One region of the Paenibacillus sp. ICGEB2008 genome, then DNA from elsewhere that is predicted to be linked to it. Evidence: riboswitches for the same ligand, from Rfam matches in the RefSeq annotation. Region 1 holds a riboswitch; each other region holds the start of a gene.
The links. Region 1 has a riboswitch for cobalamin ahead of C400_RS0107780 (ABC transporter substrate-binding protein). Riboswitches for the same ligand answer to the same signal wherever they lie in the genome.
Positions count from the first base shown of each region.

Region 2: another riboswitch for cobalamin. It lies ahead of C400_RS0104340 (ABC transporter substrate-binding protein); the one in region 1 lies ahead of C400_RS0107780 (ABC transporter substrate-binding protein).
Region 3: another riboswitch for cobalamin. It lies ahead of metE (5-methyltetrahydropteroyltriglutamate--homocysteine S-methyltransferase); the one in region 1 lies ahead of C400_RS0107780 (ABC transporter substrate-binding protein).

Region 1 covers NZ_AMQU01000007.1:682,617-690,353, forward strand. The annotation lists gene cobD (threonine-phosphate decarboxylase CobD) at 1-283, shown strand, start outside; gene cbiB (adenosylcobinamide-phosphate synthase CbiB) at 273-1,244, shown strand; gene C400_RS0107775 (histidine phosphatase family protein) at 1,259-2,011, shown strand; cobalamin riboswitch at 2,107-2,322, shown strand; gene C400_RS0107780 (ABC transporter substrate-binding protein) at 2,530-3,537, shown strand; gene C400_RS0107785 (FecCD family ABC transporter permease) at 3,534-4,580, shown strand; gene C400_RS0107790 (ABC transporter ATP-binding protein) at 4,577-5,413, shown strand; gene cobT (nicotinate-nucleotide--dimethylbenzimidazole phosphoribosyltransferase) at 5,454-6,524, shown strand; gene cobU (bifunctional adenosylcobinamide kinase/adenosylcobinamide-phosphate guanylyltransferase) at 6,521-7,081, shown strand; gene cobS (adenosylcobinamide-GDP ribazoletransferase) at 7,078-7,737, shown strand, end outside.
Region 2 covers NZ_AMQU01000006.1:178,851-186,587, forward strand. The annotation lists gene C400_RS0104320 (nucleobase:cation symporter-2 family protein) at 1-188, shown strand, start outside; gene C400_RS27360 (hypothetical protein) at 583-759, shown strand; cobalamin riboswitch at 1,142-1,346, shown strand; gene C400_RS0104340 (ABC transporter substrate-binding protein) at 1,563-3,146, shown strand; gene nikB (nickel ABC transporter permease) at 3,162-4,091, shown strand; gene nikC (nickel transporter permease) at 4,106-4,921, shown strand; gene C400_RS0104355 (ATP-binding cassette domain-containing protein) at 4,921-5,844, shown strand; gene C400_RS0104360 (ABC transporter ATP-binding protein) at 5,841-6,620, shown strand; gene nikA (nickel ABC transporter substrate-binding protein) at 6,763-7,737, shown strand, end outside.
Region 3 covers NZ_AMQU01000030.1:1,958-9,694, reverse strand. The annotation lists gene C400_RS0124570 (glycoside hydrolase family 3 C-terminal domain-containing protein) at 1-515, opposite strand, end outside; gene C400_RS0124565 (AbrB/MazE/SpoVT family DNA-binding domain-containing protein) at 749-1,219, shown strand; gene C400_RS0124560 (anaerobic ribonucleoside triphosphate reductase) at 1,512-3,461, shown strand; gene nrdG (anaerobic ribonucleoside-triphosphate reductase activating protein) at 3,458-3,955, shown strand; cobalamin riboswitch at 4,145-4,340, shown strand; gene metE (5-methyltetrahydropteroyltriglutamate--homocysteine S-methyltransferase) at 4,499-6,817, shown strand; gene C400_RS0124545 (DUF6985 domain-containing protein) at 6,905-7,438, opposite strand.

The DNA of each region.
Region 1 (7,737 bases):
GATTGCGACGGAGCGCAGTCGCTTGCTGACTGCCTTAGCGGAATGGGGCTGCGGTGTCGTTCCCGGCGAAGCCAATTACGTGCTAGCAAGGGCGCCGGGAACGTGGAGTTCATCGGCTATTCAGCAGGCGCTTGGACAACGTGGGATTCTTATACGTAGCTGTGCCATGTATCCGGGGCTGTCGGCGAGCCATTTTCGAATTGCAGTCAAGGACGCCGAAGCCAATAATATGCTGCTGTCTGCACTCAGTGAAGTGTTGGAGGAGGAGCGGCGTGATCGTTAGCTTGGTAATCATGGCAGCCTATCTGCTGGACAGGCTAATCGGCGATCCGAGATGGTTGCCACATCCAGTCATCGGGATGGGACATGCCATTTCAGCATTGGAAAAAGCGATTCGTCGTAAGGTCCGCAGTGACCGGGGATTGAAACGTGCGGGTATACTGCTTCCACTCATTGTGGCAGGAGGCTCCTTTGGGCTTGCTTGGGAGCTATTGCGTGTGCTTGCCTGGATTCACCCATGGTTGTCTGTCGTCGTAGAAATTGTTCTGGTTGCAACCACAATTGCTTCCAAAGGACTAAAGGACGCAGGGATGGCCGTATACCGAGCGTTGCAGGCGAATGACCTGACTGTGGCACGTCGGGAGTTAGGCATGATTGTCGGGAGGGATACGCAGCAGCTTGACGAGCCTGAAATTGTACGCGGTACCGTCGAAACAGTCGCTGAAAATATCGTGGACGCCATTATTTCCCCGCTTTTTTATGCCCTGATCGGGGGAGCCCCCTTGGCACTGGCATATCGTGCCGTAAATACGCTCGACTCAATGGTTGGCTACAAAAATGAAAAGTACCTGCATTTAGGCTGGGCCTCGGCACGTCTGGACGATGTAGCTAACTACATTCCGGCTCGCCTGACAGCAGTTATGCTTGTGATAGCGGCGTGGTTGTATCGGCTGGATGCTGCAAGAAGCTGGCGCACAGTCAAGCAGGATGCCCGTCTGCACCCAAGCCCGAACAGCGGCTTCCCCGAATCAGCAGTGGCAGGTGCCTTGGGGATTCGTCTCGGTGGCTATAACGTGTATCACGGCGTACGCTCCTTTCGGGCATATATGGGCGAAGAGATACGACCACTGGAGTCGAAGGATATCCGGCATACCATCCGGCTGATGTTCGCCGTATCCACTATGTTTGTAGGGTTGTGTTTGTTGGGAGCTGCGGGGTGTTTTGCCTTGGGATGGATGCGGTGAGGAGTGACATTATTTTGAAACAAAATACAGAAGGGAAAAGAGTGCGAGAATGTGCACTAAGTCCGAGCCCACAACAGGATAGTGAGCCGAATGATGCTAAAGAAGATCTGCAGTGGGACATGGAGCTCGTGCTAGTTCGTCATGGCACAACCTCATGGAATAAGGAACGTCGATATCTGGGACATGCCGATTTGAGTTTGCTGTCTGGAGCAGAGCAGGAATTAAAGCCTTTACGGGAAAAATTACAGGGCCAGTCCTTTGCTCAAATCTATTGCAGTGACTTGATGCGATGTCGCCAGACCTTGCAGATCATTTTGCCGGAGTCAGCATTGACGACTGAACGTTCCCTATCTGCTATGCCTCCTATCATGGAGCCACGTCTGCGAGAACTTCACTTTGGCGAGTGGGATGGAAAAACGTATGACATGCTTAAGGATGTGGCGTTGTATCGCGCTTGGATTGATGAGCCACAGCGAATCACCCCGCCTGGAGGAGAGTCCTGGGTACATTTTGTGAACCGTCTGCGCGAATTCCGTGACTCTCTGTTTGCGTGGCGCATTGCTTTGGAGGTTCAGCCAATAGAGTTGAATGCTGCACCTCCCTCTGTTTTGGTTGTCACGCATGGTGGTGTAATTCGCCAATTGGTTTGTATGCTGATACCAGGTCATGATTTTTGGAGGCTGAATCCAAAACCGGGAGAAGCGATTAGGCTTCAGTTAAGGCTGGCAGGACTGCACAATTGTATAGCAAAATTGCTTTTTCACTAGGGTAGTTGTGGCGAATCAAGCAGCTGTTTGGGTTGTAAGCTAACTCTTTTTAACCTATAATCATCAAGTAAAAGAACGGCTTGACTACACTACATCAAATATCCAGCAGACGAGGTCGGCGCCGTGTGAGGGAACTTGCTTTTCTTCATTGCGCTGTTAAAAGGGAAGTCGGTGTGAGTCCGACGCGGTCCCGCCACTGTAAATGGAAACATGCTCATTAGCCCTGTTACATGTGCCGCCAAGCATATGAAAGAATATCAGGGCATGCCTCTTCCATAAGTCAGGATACCTGCCCGTCCGCCTGTCACCATAATCCTTCGAGGAAAGGATGACGTGTTCGCAGTGACTGTCCATGCGGAAGGAAGCTGCCCGCCTGCGCACAATCTGTGCTAACGTGACCCCTGTGTCCTGAAATGAGGATGCGGGGGTTTTTGATAGGAAAAGAAGGCTGGAATGAGGAAATACGGATGATGTTCAAGTAACGCTCTTAACGATTTTTGTATGAAGGGGTGCAAATCATGGCAGGAAAGAAAATAAAGGTATGGACAACAGGTCTATTGGCGCTGATATTGGCAGTTGTACTGAGTGCATGTGGCGCGAATGGAAAAAATGTAGAAAATAAAGAGGGCCAAGTTTCTTCACAGCAGCCGGGACAGACTGTAACCGCACAAGAGCCTCCGGGCAAAACGGTTTACCCGCTAACGGTTAAGGATGCAACAGGACAGGAATTTACATTCAAAAAAGCACCGGACAAGATTGTTTCCGTCTCCCCGGCAGAAACTGAAGCGCTGTTCGCTATCGGATTGGATAAGGAAATTGTTGGTGTATCCGACTACTCTGATTACCCAGAGGCAGCTACGAAAAAGCCTAAAGTGGGCGGTATTATGAAACCGAACGAAGAGGCGATTATTGCTGCGAACCCTGATGTCGTTTTTGCAGGGATTTCACTTAGTGAACAGGCTACGACTAAGCTGCGTGACATGGGAATTATGATTTTTAAAACGGAACCGAAGACCGTTGAAGATGTCATAGCTAACATCGAATTGTATGGGAAAATCACCGATCATCAGAAAGAAGCGAGAGCGGTGACCGACAAGATGAGAGCAGATGTAGCGGAAGTGAAAGAAGGAGTTAAAAATATCGGCAAAGGGCAGAAGCTGCGGGTATACGTCGAGTTTTCACCAGGCTGGACAGTGGGTAAAGGCGAGTTTATGGACGAACTGATTACATTGGCAGGCGGCGAAAACGTGGGTGCCACGCAGAAGGGCTGGTACCAAATCAGTGAGGAAAATATTATAGCTGCCAACCCTGACGTGATTTTGTACAGCAAAAGTGTGAAGGATGACAAAACAGGCCAGACCCTCAGCGATATCATAAAAGCTCGCAGTGGATGGGATCAAATATCGGCTGTTCGTAACAATCGTGTATTTGCCGTGGATGATAATTTGATTAGCCGTCCAGGTCCACGCGTAACAGAAGGGCTCAAGGAAGTAGCCAAGGGCGTGTACCCTGAAATTTTCAAATGAACCGTAGACTGATCGGTTTTGGGGGGACTGGTCTTGTCTTGCTGCTGCTGACGCTGCTGCTCTGTCTTGGCATCGGCTCGGTCAGTCTTCCGGTCAGCCAGATCACAGGTATTTTGATCAACCACCTACCGTGGTTAAGTGATACGTTTACACCGGATTGGAATACATCTGCAGAGCAGATTATTTTGAAGGTCAGACTGCCACGGGTGTTACTGGGAATGTTGGTTGGAGCAGCGCTGGCGCTGGCGGGAGCCGGATTTCAGGGTGTGTTGCGTAATCCCTTGGCTGATCCCTATACCCTTGGGGTATCCTCGGGAGCTTCGGTAGGAGCGGCAGTGCTGATTTATTGGGGGCTTCAATTTTCATTTGTGGGTATATGGACGCTTCCGCTAGTCGCATTTATAACCGGCATGCTGACGCTGTGGATGGTGTTGACGTTGGCGCGTGAAGGTGGGAAAATTCCGACCCAAAGCCTCATTTTATCAGGTGTGGTGATGCAATTTTTTGGGGGAGCCATTGTTTCTTTTCTGACAGCCATGTCGAAGGAAACAGTCAATGAAATATTGTACTGGACGTTGGGAAGTCTTAGTCTGCGAGGTTGGTCATATACGGGAATTCTTTTACCTTACGTGATCGTTGGGCTGGTGTTTCTATGGAACCGGGCACGGGTGCTGAATATTCTGGCTTTGGGTGAACGTCAAGCGGCTCATATGGGGGTTCATGTAGATGCGACGAAGCTATCTGTCCTGATCATATCTACCTTGCTGACAGCTGCCGCTGTCTCAGTATGCGGAGTCATTGGCTTTGTCGGACTCGTTGTACCACATATCATTCGTCTGGTGACAGGTCCTGATTACCGGATGATCGTTCCGTTATCTGCAGTGGGTGGAGCTATTTTTATGGCTTGGGCAGATACGGCAGCTCGTACGCTGTTAGCCCCGACGGAAATTCCTTTGGGCGTGATGACAGCCTTTGTGGGAGCACCGTTCTTCGCATATCTCCTGTACCGGAACAAGAAGCTGCGCAGGGGGGATCTGCTGTGACCGAACCAAGTGAATTACTAAAGGTGCGTGCTCGAGCATTAGAGGTAGCGGGCCTGAGCCGTGCTTATGGGGATTTCCATGTGCTAAAGAATGTTAGCTGGAACGTAGACGAAGGAGCTTGGTGGGGGATCATTGGTCCGAACGGGAGTGGAAAATCCACGTTGCTGCATCTGCTTTCTGGTGTAGACCAGCCGACCTCTGGAAGTGTTCATATCTATGGCAAAAAGGTCGGTAGCTACAGCAGAAAAGAGCTTTCCCGACTTGTAGCTGTACTCCAACAGGAGGGGATTCCTCCAGTAAGATACACGGTCAGGGAAGTTATAGAAATGGGACGGTTCCCTCATCAGGACTGGCTGGGCAGGGAAAAGGGAGTCGACGTAGAGGCGATCACGGATCGGGTTCTAGCGCGATTGAGTCTAACTTCACTAGCTGACAGAACATTGGATCGCTTGAGTGGGGGACAGCGACAGCGTGTAGCTTTGGCGAAAGTGATGGCGCAGGAGCCACAAATATTGCTGCTGGATGAACCTACGACCTATTTGGATTTGCGCTATCAGCTTGAATTTATGGAATTGCTGGCAGAATGGCGTCAAGAAACGGGCGTGACAATCATTGCTGTCTTGCATGATCTGAATTTGGCGGCACAGTTTTGCGATAATTTGCTTGTACTTAAGGATGGAATGGTTGAAGGATTGGGTAGTTCATCGGATTTGCTAACAGAGGACCGGATTCGGCGTGTATATGGTGTGGAGCCTGTGATGCTTCCGCATCCCGATAGCGGTGTGCCGCAGCTCTTGCTGCGCAGAAGCGCTGCGTCTACAGCAGATCAATAGGAGATTGGGAACATACTAAAAAGAGCAGGGAGTGGAAGGTATGAACGACAAGCTGCGTCAGCTGATCGATAGCATAGCCCAGCCGGATGGAGTGGCGGCTTCGGCAGCGTCAGCACATTTGGACCAATTAACAAAGCCACCTGGAAGTCTTGGAAAGCTGGAGAGCTTGGCCATCCAGCTAGCAGGAATTACTGGCGTGGACAAGCCTGAATTTGATCGTAAAACGGTGATGGTCATGGCTGCGGATCATGGGGTGTGTGAAGAGGGAGTTAGCGCCTTTCCAGCTGAGGTTACGCAGCAAATGCTGTATAACATGCTGTCAGGCGGCGCAGCAATTAATGTGCTGGCACGTCATGCAGGCGCTGATGTCCAGGTAATAGATGTTGGCGTGAATGCGGACGTTGCTCACCCAGATTTAGTGAATCGTAAGGTGCGTATGGGCACTTCGAATATGGCTAAAGGGCCAGCCATGCTGCGTACGGAAGCGGAACAAGCGGTTTTGGCCGGAGCTGAAGCCGTAGCAGAAGCGGTTAAAGGTGGCACACGGCTATTTGTTACCGGAGAGCTAGGGATCGGGAATACGACAGCCAGCGCTGCGGTTGTATGTGCGCTCACCGGACTTGATCCGGAAGTGATCGTGGGCCGGGGAACGGGGGTAGATGTGGCGGGACTTACCCGTAAAATAGCCGTTGTCTGCCGCGCATTGGATGTGAATCAGCCGGATGCCAATGACGCACTGGACGTGCTGACCAAGGTCGGCGGTCTGGAGATTGCCGCTCTGGCAGGCGTCATCCTCGGCGCAGCCGCGCATCGCTGTCCAGTGGTGCTGGACGGCTTTATTTCCGGCGCGGCAGCCCTTGCTGCACGCGCGCTTGCGCCTGCGAGCGCGGCGTACATGCTTGCTTCGCACGCCTCGGACGAGCGTGGACACGCGGCGGTGCTTCGCCAGCTTAAGCTGGAGCCCATGCTCCATCTGGACATGCGGCTCGGTGAGGGCACGGGCGGTGCGCTGAGCTTGCACCTGATTGATGCGGCGTGCCGCATTATGCGCGATATGGCGACCTTTGCCGATGCAGGCGTATCGGACGGTCAGGGAGCCGCGCAGCGATGAAGGCGCTCGTGACCGGCGGGGCACGCAGCGGAAAAAGCGGCTTTGCCGAGCGATTATGCATGGCGCGCGCTCCGCGCGCCTGCTATATTGCAACGGCCCAAGCCTATGACGTGGAGATGAAGGAGCGTATCGCTCTTCATCGGCTCCAGCGCGATTCTGCCGGGTATGACTGGCAGACGCTGGAGGAAGCGCAGGCGCTGCCGGAGCTGCTGCGGCGGCTTGGCGACGATCAAGCGTCGCAGCCTGCGCCTATGGTGCTGGTCGACTGCCTGACCCTGTGGCTGTCGAACGTGCTGCTGGCCGCAGGTGAGGACGGCGAAGCTGCGGCCAGAGCCGCCATGGATGAACTGGCGGCAGCTGTGGAGCAGTATCCGGGATCGCTCGTCATCGTAACCAACGAGGTCGGTGACGGTATTGTACCAGAATATCCGCTTGGAAGGCTGTACCGGGATTTGAGCGGGATTATGAATCAGCGGATAGCCCGTGTTTGTGGCGAAGTTTTTTTAGTGACGGCGGGCATTCCCGTAGAACTTAAACAGTTGGAATATAAGCTATGAGCCGCGAACGTCAGGCTGTTGCTGCGGCTTTTCAATTTTTAACCCGTCTACCGGTCAAGGCGGAGCTGGATTTTTCCCCGGAGCTGCTGAAACGCAGTGCAAGCTATTATCCGCTGGTTGGAGTCATTATTGGTATTATCGTCTGGGGCATTGCGGCGCTTACGGCTATGGTGCTGCCACCGCTGCCGTGTGCGATTCTTACCCTTGCAGTCTGGGTCTGGTTGACGGGCGGACTGCATCTGGACGGGTGGATGGATGCTGCGGATGCCTTATTCAGCTACCGGTCCCGTGAACGGATGCTGGAGATTATGAAAGATAGCCGTGTAGGAGCAATGGGGGTTATTGCTTGTGTGCTGCTACTCATGCTCAAGGCTGCTTTGGTGTATACCGTGCTGGTTGAACAAAATGTGTCTGGCTTGTTGTTGCTTCCGATGGTTTGGAGCCGCTGGTTTATGGTACATGCAATGAAGCGCTGGCCTAAAGCCCGTAACGATGATGGACTGGCTGCGCGTTTTGCTGATATGAGTGGTGGACGTGCCGGACTGGCCGTATTTTGGGCTGTAGTCGTGACTCTAGGTGCTGCCGCAGGCCAGTATATACTTGCAGGACCAGCTACAGCAACAGAGGGATCAGGAAACCTGTCGTTAGCAGGATCA
Region 2 (7,737 bases), on a different contig from region 1:
CCGTGGGCCTAGGCTCAGCTGTTCTGCCGCAAATGTTCGACCAACTGCCGAGCTTTGCCAAAATGCTGCTGCAAAATGGCATCGTATCTGGCTCGATTACGGCAATTGTCTTGAACATTGTTTTGGCAAGAAAACAGGGTGAATCGGTCAAAGGCGTTAATGTCTCAGAAGTTCCACAGAAGGTTTGATGAATAGGAAATAAACAAAAACAGCCGGAGAAAGGGCGTTGCCTCTTTTCCGGCTGTTTGGCATGGGGTTATCCAGTACTAGTTATTTATTAAGCAGCATGAAATTATTGATAAAACCCTCTTTCTGTATGAAGATCGGGGTTTGGATTTTCGAAGTGAAGTCATAATAGTACACGCCGCGTCCTTCCTCCTGATTTTTCGGGAGGCGCTGCCTAAATAATAGACCCCTTTGCTGTCTGGGGACATATAGATAAAGCTGCGGGACGAAATGGGGAGCTTAGTTTGGTGCGTTTTCCAGTTGCACTTTTAGGTTGGTTTATCTACTAGAGGAATTTGCTAGAGTGGTAGGAAGAGGCATGGTATAATCTACCTTAAGGACTTTGGATAGTGGTGGATGTTTTCGGATCACGGCGCAGCTTCCCGAAAGGGGGTGAAGCCGATGGTCAACCTTGTGTCGTGCTATGATGTGCTGCGTTGGATGGTTACGTTACTAAGCCTGGTGTTTAGTATTCGTAAGCTTTATCGCTGGCTGCGTCGGAAATTTCGGAACAAGCGAAAACCCACCGCGTAATTAGGTTGGCCCCTAACAGTGGGTTTCGTTCGCATTAACATTCAGTTATGCAGCGCGCCGTGGTGGTGATCCACAGCCTTTCAAGTCCTAAGAGTCTTTGCCGTTGGAGCGGCGAAGGCTCTTTTTAGTATACGGATACGGTGGTTATCTCTATACCTAATTTTAACACGTGAATTGTGTGCACGCAACGTTAAGACATACCTTCAATTGCGCGCAAGCAATGAATAGCCTTGGTCTTGATTCACACTATATCATTCAAATTTAAATTATTACGCAACATTTGTTGACAAGCCAGTAGCAACAAAATAAGATAATCCTAAATCGTAATAAAAAGGAATAAAGGAAGAAAACAGGTGTGAGCCGGACAACTCTATATACGAAGTTTCGTAGAGACGATGTAGATAGTTGTTGAGCGTGTTCACTTAAAAGGGAAGTTCGGTAGATTCCGACACGGACCCGCCACTGTATACAGGCATCAGCAGGGTACTGCTGGAGCTTTCAGAACAAGCCACTGGAACTGTGAGGAACCGGGAAGGCCTGAAAGATACGCTTGGAGTCAGGAGACCTGCCTGTTTTGACATCACTGTCAGACCCACGGGATGCTGGGGAGGTGGTTAGGCGTGCTGCATACGGAATGTCTGAAACCGATCTGATCCCTTCTATGTTTTTGGAGCTGGCTTTGAGGTGAGTTTTGACATTTTATAATGAAAGCATTTCTGACTGCTGATCAAGTGGTTGGGAATGCTTTTTCGCGTTTTGCGTTAGGTTTATACGATTTTACAAGATAGAGGGGAAAATGTGGGATGATAGGCAATCGTAATAGGCGTTCATGGTTCATATGTACAGGATTGCTGCTGCTGATGGCAGTTATGACTCTTTCCGGATGTGGCGTAGCCACGAAGACGGAGGATAGCTCGGGCAAGGGTGAGAACACGTCTGCACAACAGACTCAAGCAGATAAAAAGCTGGTGATGGCGTATACGTGGAAACCGTCAGGCGTCGATCCGCATGGAGACAATAGCTGGGATGTGATGCGTTCCGGTGCCGGTGAGACACTCATTCGTTTGAATGAAAAGCTGGAGCCTGTGGCTTGGCTAGCCAAGGAGTGGAAACATGACAGCCCTAACGTGTGGTCGTTCAGCTTGCAGGATAAGGTCACGTTTCATAATGGAAAGAGCATGGATGCAGCAAGTGTAAAAGCATCTTTGCTGCGCTCAATCGAGAAAAGCCATCTGGCGAAGGATTTACTGGATGTGAAGTCCATTGATGTAACTGGTCCGCTGACGCTGAAAATTACGACAAACCAGCCGAATGCAGCGCTGGTATCCAATTTGGCTGATCCGTCAACGATTGTACTGGATGTGGCATCCATGAAAGATGAGCAAAGCTACCCTGCAATGACAGGTGCTTTTAAAATCAAAGCCTTCAACAAGGATCAATCCTTGGTCGTCGAGCGTTATGACGGATACTGGGGCGAAAAGGCGCGATTGGCCGAAGCGACGATGAAATTCATTACGGACGGTAATTCGCGCCTGATGGCGTTACAATCTGGTGAGGTGGATGTAGCGACGGATATTCCGGTAGATAACGCAGAGGTATTAAAAAAGAACGACAAGCTACAAGTGCTGTCGGCTCCATCCTTGCGCACCCATATGATTGTGTACAACATGGAATCACCTGTGTTCAAGGATGCAACCAACCGTAAGGTGGTGGACAGTCTGATTCCGCGCGCATCCATTGTGAGCGCCGTCATGAGAGGCTTCGGTACGGAAGCAAGCAGCCCGTTTCCGAGCATTCTTCCCTTCGGTAAGATTGAGCGCAAAGCATTGGACGGAACGGCGGAGCAGTTGTTGACGAAGGATGGCTGGCAGAAGGATGCCCAAGGTACGTGGACCAAGCAGGGCAAGCCATTCGAGGTTACGCTGCTGACCTTCCCACAGCGTCCGGAGCTATCCGTCATGGCTGAGGTGATTCAGAGCCAATTGCTGAATGAGGGAATTCAGGTCAAGATTCGCAAGGTGGAAAATATCGACGAGGCATTGACCAAAAATGATTGGGATTTTGCTATGTACAGCATGCTCACGGCCCATACAGGGGAGCCGCAGTATTTTATGGACATGTTCTACTCCTCTACAAGTGAAGCGAATGTAAGCCGTTATGCTTCCAAACCGCTGGAGAATATTCTTCACAGCCTGAAGTTGGCGAAGGATACCGCACAGCGTAATGCGGTAACACTGCAAGCGCTGGATATCATCAATACAGATTTGCCGCAGTCGTTCATTGTGCACCCTGACAATGTGTTTGGTGTGAAAAAAGGAGTAAAGGGCTTTACACCGCATCCGATCGAGTATTACTACATTACAGCGCAATCCGATATTGCGGAATAACGAGCAACGTATCCTATGATTCGTTTTATATTGGAACGTGTGGCGCAGCTGCCCATCATTGTATTCGTTGTATCTACGCTGACTTTTGTACTGATGAGGCTGGCCCCTGGTGACCCTGCTCTCATTTTGCTCACCGCGCATAATGTTCCTGCTTCTGGGGAGGCGCTAACCGCGCTGCGAAACGAACTGGGCTTGAATGAGCCGCTTCATATTCAATATGTGAACTGGCTGAGGGATGTGTTCACAGGACATTGGGGAACCTCGTATGTGTCCAAGGAGTCAGTGCTAAACGAACTATGGAGCAGACTGCCCGCCACGGTGGAGCTAGCTTTGGCGGGCTTTGCCGTCATGACGGTGCTTACGCTTGGGATGGGACTGGCTGCCTCGCTAAAAGTCAGCGGTCCACTAGATCGTCTGGGCAGGCTGTTCGCTTTGCTGGGATCGTCAATCCCTTCTTTTTGGCTTGGGTTTCTGCTGATCTATCTATTTTCCGTTCGCTTGGGCTGGCTCCCATCCATGGGAAGGGAGGACTGGACACATTTAGTACTCCCAGCGCTGACGCTTGGTGCAGGATTGGGAACGGTGCAAGCCCGTGTATTGCGTGCTCAGATGCTGGAGCTGAGTGACCGGAATTTTGTGAAGGCAGCGAGGGCTCGCGGTTTTTCACGTATGCATATTCTCTTTTTTGAGATATTTAAACATGCCGTTCTGCCTATGATTACGCTGCTAGGTACGAATCTATCATTTATGCTGGCAGGTAACGTCATCGTAGAAACCATTTTTTCATGGCCAGGGTTAGGAAAGTATTTTATAGATGCAATTACGCAGCGGGATTACCCGGTGATTCAGGGGTATGTTATGTTTGCCGCGTTTTTAATTGTAGGTGTTCAGTGTTTGGTGGATGTGGTCCAGACGGTGATAGATCCAAGGCTGCGTTTGCGTTAAGGGGGAAGCTGAAAATGAAAAAGATACGGCTTTCCTTTAGAGGAAGCTTGCTGGCAGGGGGCGCACTGTTTGGCCTGATCGTGCTGCTTGGGTTGCTGGCTCCCTGGGCCGCTCCGCATGATCCTCTGCATGTGGACCTTCTGAACCGTTTGGCACCACCCAGCCGTAAATATCCTTTCGGTACGGATCATCTGGGTCGGGATGTGCTGTCACGGCTCATTTATGGAATTCGGACAAGCGTGTTAATCGCTTGTGCGATTACGGTAGCTACGCTATGTATTAGTCTGCCCACAGGCTTGCTCATTGGTTATGTGCGAGGACGTGTGGATCAGCTGATTATGCGGGGAATTGATGGTGTACTGGCTTTTCCCGATATTATTTTAACGGTGGCGATTGTGGGTATTTTGGGGCCGGGTTTCGTTAACATGACCTTAGCGATTATTGCGGTACGGTGGGCGGGCTATGTCCGCTATATCCGTAGTTTGGTTCAAAAAGCCTGCCAGGAGGACTATGTACGGTATGCCCGTTTGTCCGGCAATTCACACGTGCGCATACTAAGACGTTATGTATTGCCACAAGTATGGCCGCAATTATTGGTATATGCGGTATGGGATATTGGACACGTGGTGTTAATGATCGCTGGACTCTCCTTTCTTGGACTGGGTGTACAGCCGCCCAAGCCAGAGTGGGGCGTGATGCTGCATGATGCAACCTCGTATTTTCAGGTGGCTCCGCATGTTATGATCTTTCCGGGTTTGGCGATTATGCTGTTTGTGCTTGCCTGCCAGCTTCTGGGTGATCATTTTTCAGAAAAGGGGGCGGCGAAATAGTGGGAAAACGACCAGTCATAGGGTGGAAGGATACGATAGAACGAGCTTACGTACAAAAACCGTTGTTACACGTGGAACATTTGGAGATTAGTCGTACAGGTGCAGGAGCAAGCGGAAGCGGGAACGGGAGCAATCCGCTACTGCGAGATGTGAACTTTTCCGTCTACCCAGGGGAAATTGTGGCTCTGACTGGACCAAGTGGATGTGGCAAGAGCCTGACCGCACACGCAATCGCGGGTATGCTGGACCCAAGTGTTGGTGTTACGCAAGGGTGCATCTACTATAACGGGGAAGACATTATCCCGTTCCATGAACAGCGCTGGCAAAGACTGCGCCGTGAGGATATTGCCCTGCTCATTCAACAATCGCTGAGCGGGCTGAACCCGATCCGTACCGTCCGCGCCCAGCTGACGGATACGCTTAGACTGCACAGGCGGCGCCAAATGCACGCCCAGAAGGAGCAGGGCCAGGCTGATCTTGCCCCGTCCCACACTGCATCACAGCAGACCCATCGACGACAGGGCGTAATGTCACGGATGCGACAGATGCTGAACCGTGCCACGGAGCTGGCTGGAGGCCACACTACTCCAGGGCAGGAAGCTTATTTGTGTTCTCTGCTCCGCAAGGTCGGTTTTGCCGATCCTGAGTATATTCTGTCATCATATCCTTTTGAACTAAGCGGAGGTATGTGCCAAAGGGTGCTGCTGGCTGCAATGTTAAGCTCCGGCCCGCGCCTCTTTATTGCCGACGAGCCCACTACAGCGCTGGATGTGATCAACCGCGACAAGGTTCTGTCATTGCTTTTACAGTTGAGAGAGGATTTCGAGCTCACTATTTTGTTAATTTCACATGATCGCCAGGGTATGAGTCGCGTAGCAGATCGAGTACTGGAGATGACCCCGGAAGGAAGGATGCAATCGTGATATTGGAATTGAAGAACGTCACCAAAGCTTATCCTGTCCGCAGACGGAGAAATGGCTGGTTCAACACGAGACGGGGTGAGCAACAGGCAATAAAGAAAGTGAGTTTGCAATTACGACAGGGAGAATGCCTTGGACTGGTTGGAGAAAGCGGAAGTGGTAAAAGTACGCTGGCGCAGTGTATCCTGGGGCTGGAGTCGTTGACCTCGGGGGAAATCTGGCTGGATCAGCAGCCCATACATACCGGAAGGATGAAAGATATTCATCTGTACAAACGAATCCAGTTAGTCACGCAGGACTCGGCCTCCTCACTGCATCCCCGTATGACCATTCGAGATATTCTGATGGAGCCGATCCGGAACTATTTCCCTGAGCGAAAAGTAAGGGCACTGGATATCTGCCTTTCCTTACTGGAATCGGTAGGGTTAGAGGCTGACAGTCTGAAAAAATACCCTGCGCAGCTAAGCGGTGGACAAAAACAGCGGGTGTGCATTGCTCGGGCGTTGGCCGTTGAACCAGAAATCATCCTGTTCGATGAATCCGTCGCCAATCTGGATACGACAACCCAGTCCTCGGTGCTGAACATGCTCAAAAGAATGCAGCTCGAACGTCAGTTGTCCTTTCTTTTCATCACCCATGATCTTCAATCCACCCGTACGTTCTGTGATCGTGTTGCCGTCATGGTTCAGGGAGAGATCGTGGAAATATTTGAGGATTGGGATGAAGAACTAGTGAAGCATGAATACACGCGTACTCTATTTCAAACGTTGGCGGATTAATCCATAAATTTAATATTATACAAATTCAAAATAAATAAGAGCTTTGCTTGTCGAATATTGTTGACAAAATATAATGTGGTACCTATTCTAAATATGATTATGATAATCATTATCACATATATAGAAAAGGGGAAATACATTGATGTCCGTTCGACACCGCAAGACTGCCACCTTTATGTTGGTGACGCTCCTCTTATTATCCGTTATTCTGGGCTGCGCGAAGCAGGAGAACACACCTGCATCCACCTCTACTAACGGAGCTGCCAATGAAAAGTCGATCACGCTATCGTGGCCACGGGACATTGGTACAATGAATCCTCACGTATACAACCCTTCCCAGCTATTTGCACAATCCATGATTTATGAGCCGTTAGTCAGCTACAAGCAAGGAGGCAAGCTAGAGCCTGCTTTGGCTGAATCTTGGACCATATCCAAGGACGGCAAGACATATACGTTTAAGCTGCGTAAAGGTGTGAAATTTTCCGATGGAACGCTATTTAATGCGGCGATTGTGAAAAAGAACTTTGACGCTATTATGAAAAATGAGAAAACGCATAGCTGGCTTGGTATAGTAGGCGTTCTCGACAAAACTGAAGCTGTAGATGACAGTACGTTCCGAATGACGCTCAAAGAGCCATACTACCCAGTTATTCAGGATCTGTCTGTCGTTCGCCCGTTCCGTTTTTTGGGTGAAGCCGGGTTCCCGGATGATGGAGATACGTCCAAAGGAATTAAGAAACCTGTAGGTACAGGACCTTGGATGCTGGATGAATACAAGCAGGATGAGTATGCAACCTTTAAGCGTAACCCGAATTATTGGGGTACTGCACCGAAGGTGGACAAAATTACGGTCAAAATTATTCCCGATGGTGAAACACGTGTAATGGCCTTTGAAAAAGGCGACCTGGATCTGATTTATGGAGAAGGTGTTATTAGCCTGGATGCTTTCAAACAGCTTCGCGACACGAATCAGTATGTTACCACGCTGTCCGAGCCTGTCGGCACAAGAAGCCTGTTGCTCAATTCGTCCAATCCCAAGCTGGCAGATCTTCGGGTACGTCTGGCACTCCAGCATGGATTTAACAAGCAGGCGATGGTGGAAGGCGTAACCTCGGGG
Region 3 (7,737 bases), on a different contig from region 1:
TTACCTAGAAAATGTTTTAACGTCGCAACCGCTTTCAAATATACCGGATGATCACCCTGTATCCCTTTGACTAACTCCTTCGACAATTCTCCCGTCAAATACGGGTCTTCGCCGTAGGCCTCCTCATTCCTTCCCCATCTTGGGTCACGCTCCATATCCACTGTAGGCGCCCACAGGGTAAGACCGTTCAATTTTGGATCACGACGATAGTAGACACGCGCCTCATCTGCAATAACAGAGCCGATCTGACGCATTAACTCCGTATCCCAAGTACAGGCCAAACCCACAGGCTGAGGAAATGAAGTGGCCTCTCCCAACCAGGCTATCCCGTGTGCTGCTTCCGTACCGTGCTTGTAAGCTGCAACTCCCAAACGGTCAATGGCCGGCTGGTATTGCAGCATAGATTCGATCTTTTCCTCTAAGGTTAGTCGCGACACGAGATCCCGTACACGCTCATCTAGTTGAATCTTCGGATCTTGAAATAAATATTCGATACCCGTTGTTTCATGACTCAAATCCGTCATCTCCTTAGCTTCATTAAGATGATAAAAAGTTATGCACGAAAGCGCTTTAATATATCATAACGAAAAAGGATTACACCAGCAACAATACCGAAAACATCCTAAATTGGATGAAATACAAACCGCGGCATACGAGAAAAAAAAGTTGCAATTTCTTTTTCTTATATAAAGCTAAAAATGATATTTTTTGGTATAATCAGGATATATCATTGAAGGAGGAAGCGCTGATGAAAAATACCGGAATGACACGGCCTCTGGATCAGCTGGGGCGAATTGTACTCCCTAAGGAAATGCGCACCACTATGGATATCAATATCGGTGATTCGCTTGAATTCTTCGTAGATGAAGAAGGATTTGTATTAAGGAAATACACGGGTGTCTCCTGCAAATTTTGCGGCGCAGTGGATCATTTAACTTATTTTCGGGACAGCTTTATTTGCGCTGATTGCATCCAGTTATTAAAGAACGATGAACATGTACATGCCACAAGCAACGATGCCATCCAGGCTCAAGAACATACCAAATCGAACCAAGCCAACACTACCTGGCAGCCCAAGCATTCCAGAGTGCAACAAGGTGAAATGGTAAAAAAGCTCCGCAAGCTGATTCAGGAACATCCGAACCTGCCACAAAAAGTGTATGCAGAAATGCTCGATATTTCCCAAGGCCGTGTGTCCCAACTGAAAAAGCTGCTCTAAACCTTCTAAAAATTTTTTTCCCAATATCATATACGATGTACTCGAAAACCTACTTATTTCACTGTAACTACAATGGCCAGGTGTAGAGTAAGGTGCATATCTGTGGATGTGTCCCTTATTCTATACCTGGCCTTTTCCTGCTTCTCGCCTCTATCAATGTGACAATAGTCACATACTCTCAATGTCTACGTATATACAATATATAGATCGAAACAATTGGTTATCACTAGATATCATCAATATGTTGTTTTTGTGAAAAATATATATTTTTTACTATATGGAGGGTTTTACGATGAAGGTGCTGGAGGAACATCAATTATACGACATCGGTGAGCGAGTCATTGGGGCACAAGATCTGGACATGCTGCGGGAGAATGCAAATTTAAATGGAGAATCGTTTAGCGGCAAAATGAGCAAGCTTGGCTCGGAATATGCCAAATGGTATGCGCGCCTGCGTGTACTTCCGCCTGAATTAACAGACGCGATTGACCATGGGTATGTATATGTTCACGATTTGGACCAATATGCGCTCGGAACTACAAATTGTATCTTTATCCCATTTGGTCGTTTGCTACAAGACGGTTTCAATACAGGCAATGGCTCTGTACGCACACCGCAAACAATTATGTCTGCTATGGCACTGGTCGCCATCATATTCCAGTCTCAACAAAATAGCCAATTTGGTGGTGTCTCTGCCAATAAAATAGATTGGGATCTAGCTCCATACGTTGCTCGTTCCTTCCGCAAGCACCTGCGCAAAGGACTCCGGTTGTTCAAGGAAGAAATAGACTCCAACTGGTCTGATGACGAACTGCATTTAGCCAATACCCATTTGCAAGAAGTCTGCCCTCGTTCATACTCATTTGCCTATGAGGAAACGGAAACAGAAACCCGGCAGGCCGCCGAGTCGCTCATTCATAACCTGAACACGATGAGCAGTCGGGCAGGGGGGCAAATTCCGTTCACTTCACTGAATTACGGGATGTGTACGTCTGCTGAAGGTCGGCTTGTTTCGCAATCGCTGCTGGAAGCCACGATTCGTGGACTGGGCAGCGGGGAAACTCCTATTTTCCCACAACATATTTTCCAATGTAAAAAAGGAGTCAACCAGGCAGAGGGCGATATCAACTACGATTTGTTCATAAAAGCGGTAGAATGCTCCAGCAAGCGGATGTATCCCAACTTTGTGAATGTGGATGCTACCTTCAATCTGCCTTATTACCGCGCAGATGACCCGGATACCATCATTGCCACGATGGGCTGCCGTACCCGTACCATTTCTGACCGTTTCGGCAGAAACCGCCAGAGCGGCAAGGGTAATCTCTCATTTAATACTATTAATCTGGTACGGCTCGGGATTGAATATGGTATTTGCACAGGCAAGCGTCTGACACCTGACCGTGACCGCTTTGACGCGAGACTGGAAGAGGTTATGCGAATTGCAGTAGACGGTCTAATCCATCGCTATCATATCCAGACCAGCCAGCCAGCCAAAGCCTCGGACTTTATGATGCGCGAAGGGGTATGGGAAGGCGGAAAAGAACTGGCACCTGATGAGAAGGTGGGAAGCGTCCTAAAGCACGGTACGCTTTCGATCGGATTTATCGGGCTGGCTGAGTGTATGAAAGCATTATACGGAAAACACCACGGAGAGGATGATTTTGTATACCGTGAAGCACAGCGAATCATCACCTCCATGCGCGTGTATTGTGATCGAATGAGTGAACATCACAATCTAAATATTACACTGTTCGCGACACCTGCCGAAGGGCTGTCGGGCAAGTTCACATTGCTGGATCAACGTGACTTCGGAGTTATTCCTGAAGTAAATGACCGGGAATATTACACGAATTCCTTTCATATTCCGGTGTATTACAAGCTCCCGGCTGCTCGTAAAATCAGCTTGGAGGCTCCGTTCCATAATCTATGTAATGCGGGTGCAATTTCATACATCGAGCTGGACGGTAATGCGCGGAATAACCCGGAGGCGTTTCTTAAAATTGTTCAATACGCGCTGCATCAGAACATTGGCTACTTCTCCATCAACCATCCGGTGGATCGTTGTACGGAATGCGGCTATGAAGGGATTATCGGGACAAGCTGTCCTCAATGCGGCACGGATGAGGAACACACGCACTTTCAGCGTTTACGTCGGGTAACCGGATATCTGACAGGTGATTATACCGTTCGTTTTAATGCTGCCAAGCAAGCCGAAGTTCGCGACCGGGTGAAGCATAAGTGAATTTGTGCGGCTATATTCCGGAATCTCTGAATGAAGGATACGGCCTGCGCACCGTCGTATTCATTAGCGGTTGCCGCCATGCCTGTCCCGGCTGCTTTAATCCAGCTTCGTGGAACTTTCGCGCAGGGGAGCCATTCACGCCCGAGCGTCAACAGGAGGTCATCCGTGATATCATGGATAATCCGCTGTTGGACGGATTGACTCTCTGCGGGGGAGACCCTTTTTTCTCAGCAGCAGAATGCTCGCAATTTGTACGTGACTTCCGTGCGGCTTGTCCCGACCGAACCGTCTGGGCCTACACAGGCTTTGTTTACGAAGATCTGCTCATGGATCAGGAGCGACAGGAGCTGGCGCTATTGTGTGACGTGATTGTAGATGGCCGTTTTGTTGAACAGCAAAAAGATCTGACCCTCCCCTTTCGGGGCAGCCGTAATCAGCGCCTGGTAGATGTGAAAGCCAGTACTCAAGCAGGTTACACCGTTTCATTAGCTTAAAGGCGATGTTCTACTTAGCAAGATGCTATACCAAAGACAAGTTCCCCACGATGGGTTGGGCTTGTCTTTTTTGCATATAACTAACAGATTGCACCCCAGTTTCTATTACTGTTTCTATTGCACATCCTGTGAGTTTCACTTATGATGGTGAACAAGTATACGAGTGCATAATTATTCGTCATACCTTAATCGCATAGTTTGGAAATAGGTGTCTGTTCTATTCAGATCAGACTTAAAAGGGAAGCCGGTGCAAATCCGGGACGGTCCCGCCACTGTAAACGGGGAATGTTCAGCTGCTCATACACCCACTGGTCCACAGACCGGGAAGGGATGCTGAACGTCATGATCCGTAAGTCAGGAGACCTGCCTATTTTAACAACATCGCAGTACCTACGGAAGATAGGGAGGTGTTAAGAGCAGTCGCCGTATTTTTGAATTTTAATCGCGGAGGCATTCTTTCCCCTACTTATTTTTAGCCTTGGGGACAGAATGCCTTTTTTGGTACGTAAAAATAAACTGGCTACCACTTAGGAGGAAACCTACATGTCCATTAACGAACGATCTACATTGTCCGGTTTGACTAGCAGTAATCTGGGATATCCGCGTATCGGCGGGAACCGGGAATGGAAGAAAGCACTGGAGCGCTTCTGGCAGGGTAGTATTAACGAAAGTGAACTGCATAGTGAGATGAAAAGATTGCGGCTGGAGCATCTGAGCAAGCAACGTGACAAAGGGATTGATCGCATTCCTGTCGGAGACTTTTCCTATTACGATCATGTGCTGGATACATCTGTGATGTTCGGTCTCGTACCCGAACGGTTCAACTATCGTCCTACAGGTCCGGTTCCTCTGTCTGTGTATTTCGGGATGGCACGTGGGCAGAAGGGAGCTACCGCCAGCGAAATGACCAAATGGATGAATACCAATTACCACTACATCGTTCCCGAATTGGAAAATGCGGCTCCAGTGCTCACTGAAAATAAGCCCTTACTCGCTTATCGTGAAGCAAAGCAGGAGCTAGGTATTGACGGTAAACCGGTTCTCATCGGTCCCTACTCATTTGTTGTTTTATCCAAAGGCTATGATCGTAAGGATCTGGCCTCTATTATACGAACCTTCCTGCCTTTATACGCCCGAGTCCTGTCCGAACTAGCAGCAGAAGGCGTACAATGGGTCCAAATCGATGAACCTGTCCTGACCACCTCATTCCCAGTAGAGGATCTGGATATTATTCAGGAGGTCTATGAAGCTTTGACCCAAGCTGCTCCCTCCTTAAACATCATGCTGCAAACCTACTTTGGTAGCCTAGATCATTATGAGCGTCTGACTGAACTTCCAGTCCAGGGACTGGGTCTTGATTTTGTCTATGATGATGGCGAAAATCTCCAGCATATATCGCGACATGGCTTCCCCAAAGGGAAAACGCTGGGTGCTGGTGTCATTGATGGGCGCAATATATGGCGCAGCGACCTGAATGCCATGGCTGCGCTGTTGGGCCAGTTAGCAGAACAAATCAATGCAGAACAGCTTATCGTGCAGCCATCGTGCAGTCTGCTGCATGTGCCGGTCAGTCTGGAAGCAGAGCACAAGCTGGACCGAGAGCTGGTGCATGCCCTAGCCTTTGCCGATGAAAAGCTGGATGAAATCGCAGTCTTGACGGCTGCACTTGGTAAGCATGATCCATCCGCACTTGCCAAGCTTGAGCAAAGTGCGGAAGCGGTAGCCCGCTTCAACAGCTCAGCGGCAAGGGTACAGACAGCTGCCGATTTGGCCAACCTGTTGGCAAAGGAGCCACTATCACGCAGCGTTCCTTTCGCCGAGCGCCGTATAATTCAGCAAAATAGGCTGAAGTTACCCCCACTGCCTACGACGACCATCGGCAGCTTCCCGCAAACTGCTGAGGTTCGCAAGGCCCGTCTGCACTATCGCAAAGGAGAATGGTCTGCCGAGCAATATCGGACATTCATCCAGCAGCAGATCAAGGAATGGATTGATATTCAAGAGGACATTGGCATAGATGTGCTTGTACATGGGGAGTTTGAACGGACCGACATGGTGGAGTTTTTTGGCGAAAAGCTGAAAGGCTTTGCTTTTACACAAAACGGATGGGTGCAATCCTACGGTTCCCGCTGTGTTAAACCGCCGATTATTTACGGAGATGTGTCGTTCGATCAACCAATGACTGTGGAAGAGGCGGCATTTGCCCAATCGTTAACCTCCAAACCAGTTAAAGGAATGCTTACAGGCCCTGTGACCATTTTGAACTGGTCCTTTGAACGCAATGATATTCCACGCAGGCAAGTTGCTTTGCAATTAGCTCTGGCATTACGGGCAGAGGTAGAGGCACTCGAACAAGCGGGTATTAGCATGATTCAGGTGGATGAACCCGCAATTCGCGAAGGGCTCCCGTTGAAAAAAGAACAACAGCAGGCCTATCTGGATTGGGCGGTTCAAGCCTTCCTTGTGACCACGGCCACTGTTGAACCTGCGACCCAAATCCATACACACATGTGCTATTCCGAATTCCAAGATATGATCCAGTCCATTTCAGACATGGATGCCGACGTGATTTCTATTGAAACCTCTCGTAGTCATGGTGAACTGATTGTTAGCTTTGAGGATCAGGTGTACGACAAAGGCATCGGTCTGGGCGTGTACGATATCCACAGCCCGCGCATTCCTGATGAATCAGAAATGCTAAGCATGATTCAGCGTGCCTTGCGCGTACTGCCAGCAGATTTGTTCTGGGTTAATCCAGACTGTGGGCTGAAAACCCGCACCAAGGAGGAATCTGTCGCCGCGTTGCGGCAAATGGTACAGGCGGCTCAAGCAGCCCGAGCCGTGCTGTCTGTATCCAACTAATATTTTTATCGTATCCAATCACGTTGTTATATCCATCATATCCTATTCCCTTTTCGGTCTTTCTATTAGAGACCGGAAGGGAGTTATTTATTCCAAGTCATATAATGTATATAAACCTTGAATATGCTCGATTTTTAGCTGCTTCAGATGTACGCCTAAGCCATGCTCTCGATCCCAGGAACAATTAAAATTCAAATATAGTTCATCCTTTTCCGATGAGTCGGAAATCAGTATAGATATAAGCTGCATTCGATCCAGCAATTGCTCTGGTCGCTCCACATAAGGCGCATATTCATTAGGGTCCTCTCCCCATAAGCTGTATGCCTTCCGATACTTTTCCACGATGTCTACATAATGATGGTATATGGACTCCAATACTTGAGGATGGATCGCTGACGAACATGCCATATACTTCTCCCATGTCTTTCTCTGAGGTTCCGTAGGTTCTTCTATAGCCTGTGCCTGTTCTTCAGAGTCGGCTCCCACGATAAATTCGACTTCTACCTCCGACGGATGCCCGCAAAAATCAAGATGTACCACACCACGCAGTACAACCTCCTCCGACACATCCCAAGTCTCATCATCCTGTTCCAATTCCCTATACCAGTGCTTCCAGTCCATCCTTTATCCACCTCTTTATAATAGGTAATCTTTAGCTCTATTGAACACTTTACAATCTATCATTTTAATGAATGAAATTAAAGTAACATTCTGTGGGTGTTTCCAGCCAGAAATCGAGGAATTTCCAAATAAAACTACTTTATTCTACAAGATTTGCTATTCGTGTAAGCCTTCAAGAAAGAAAACCGGCCCATTTTGACCCGAAGATTTTATTATTAAAAATTTAGTACCTTGCATTAATCAGTACATGATGTTAAATTATACCTGACTACTGATTTATAATTAGTACCCGTGACAAA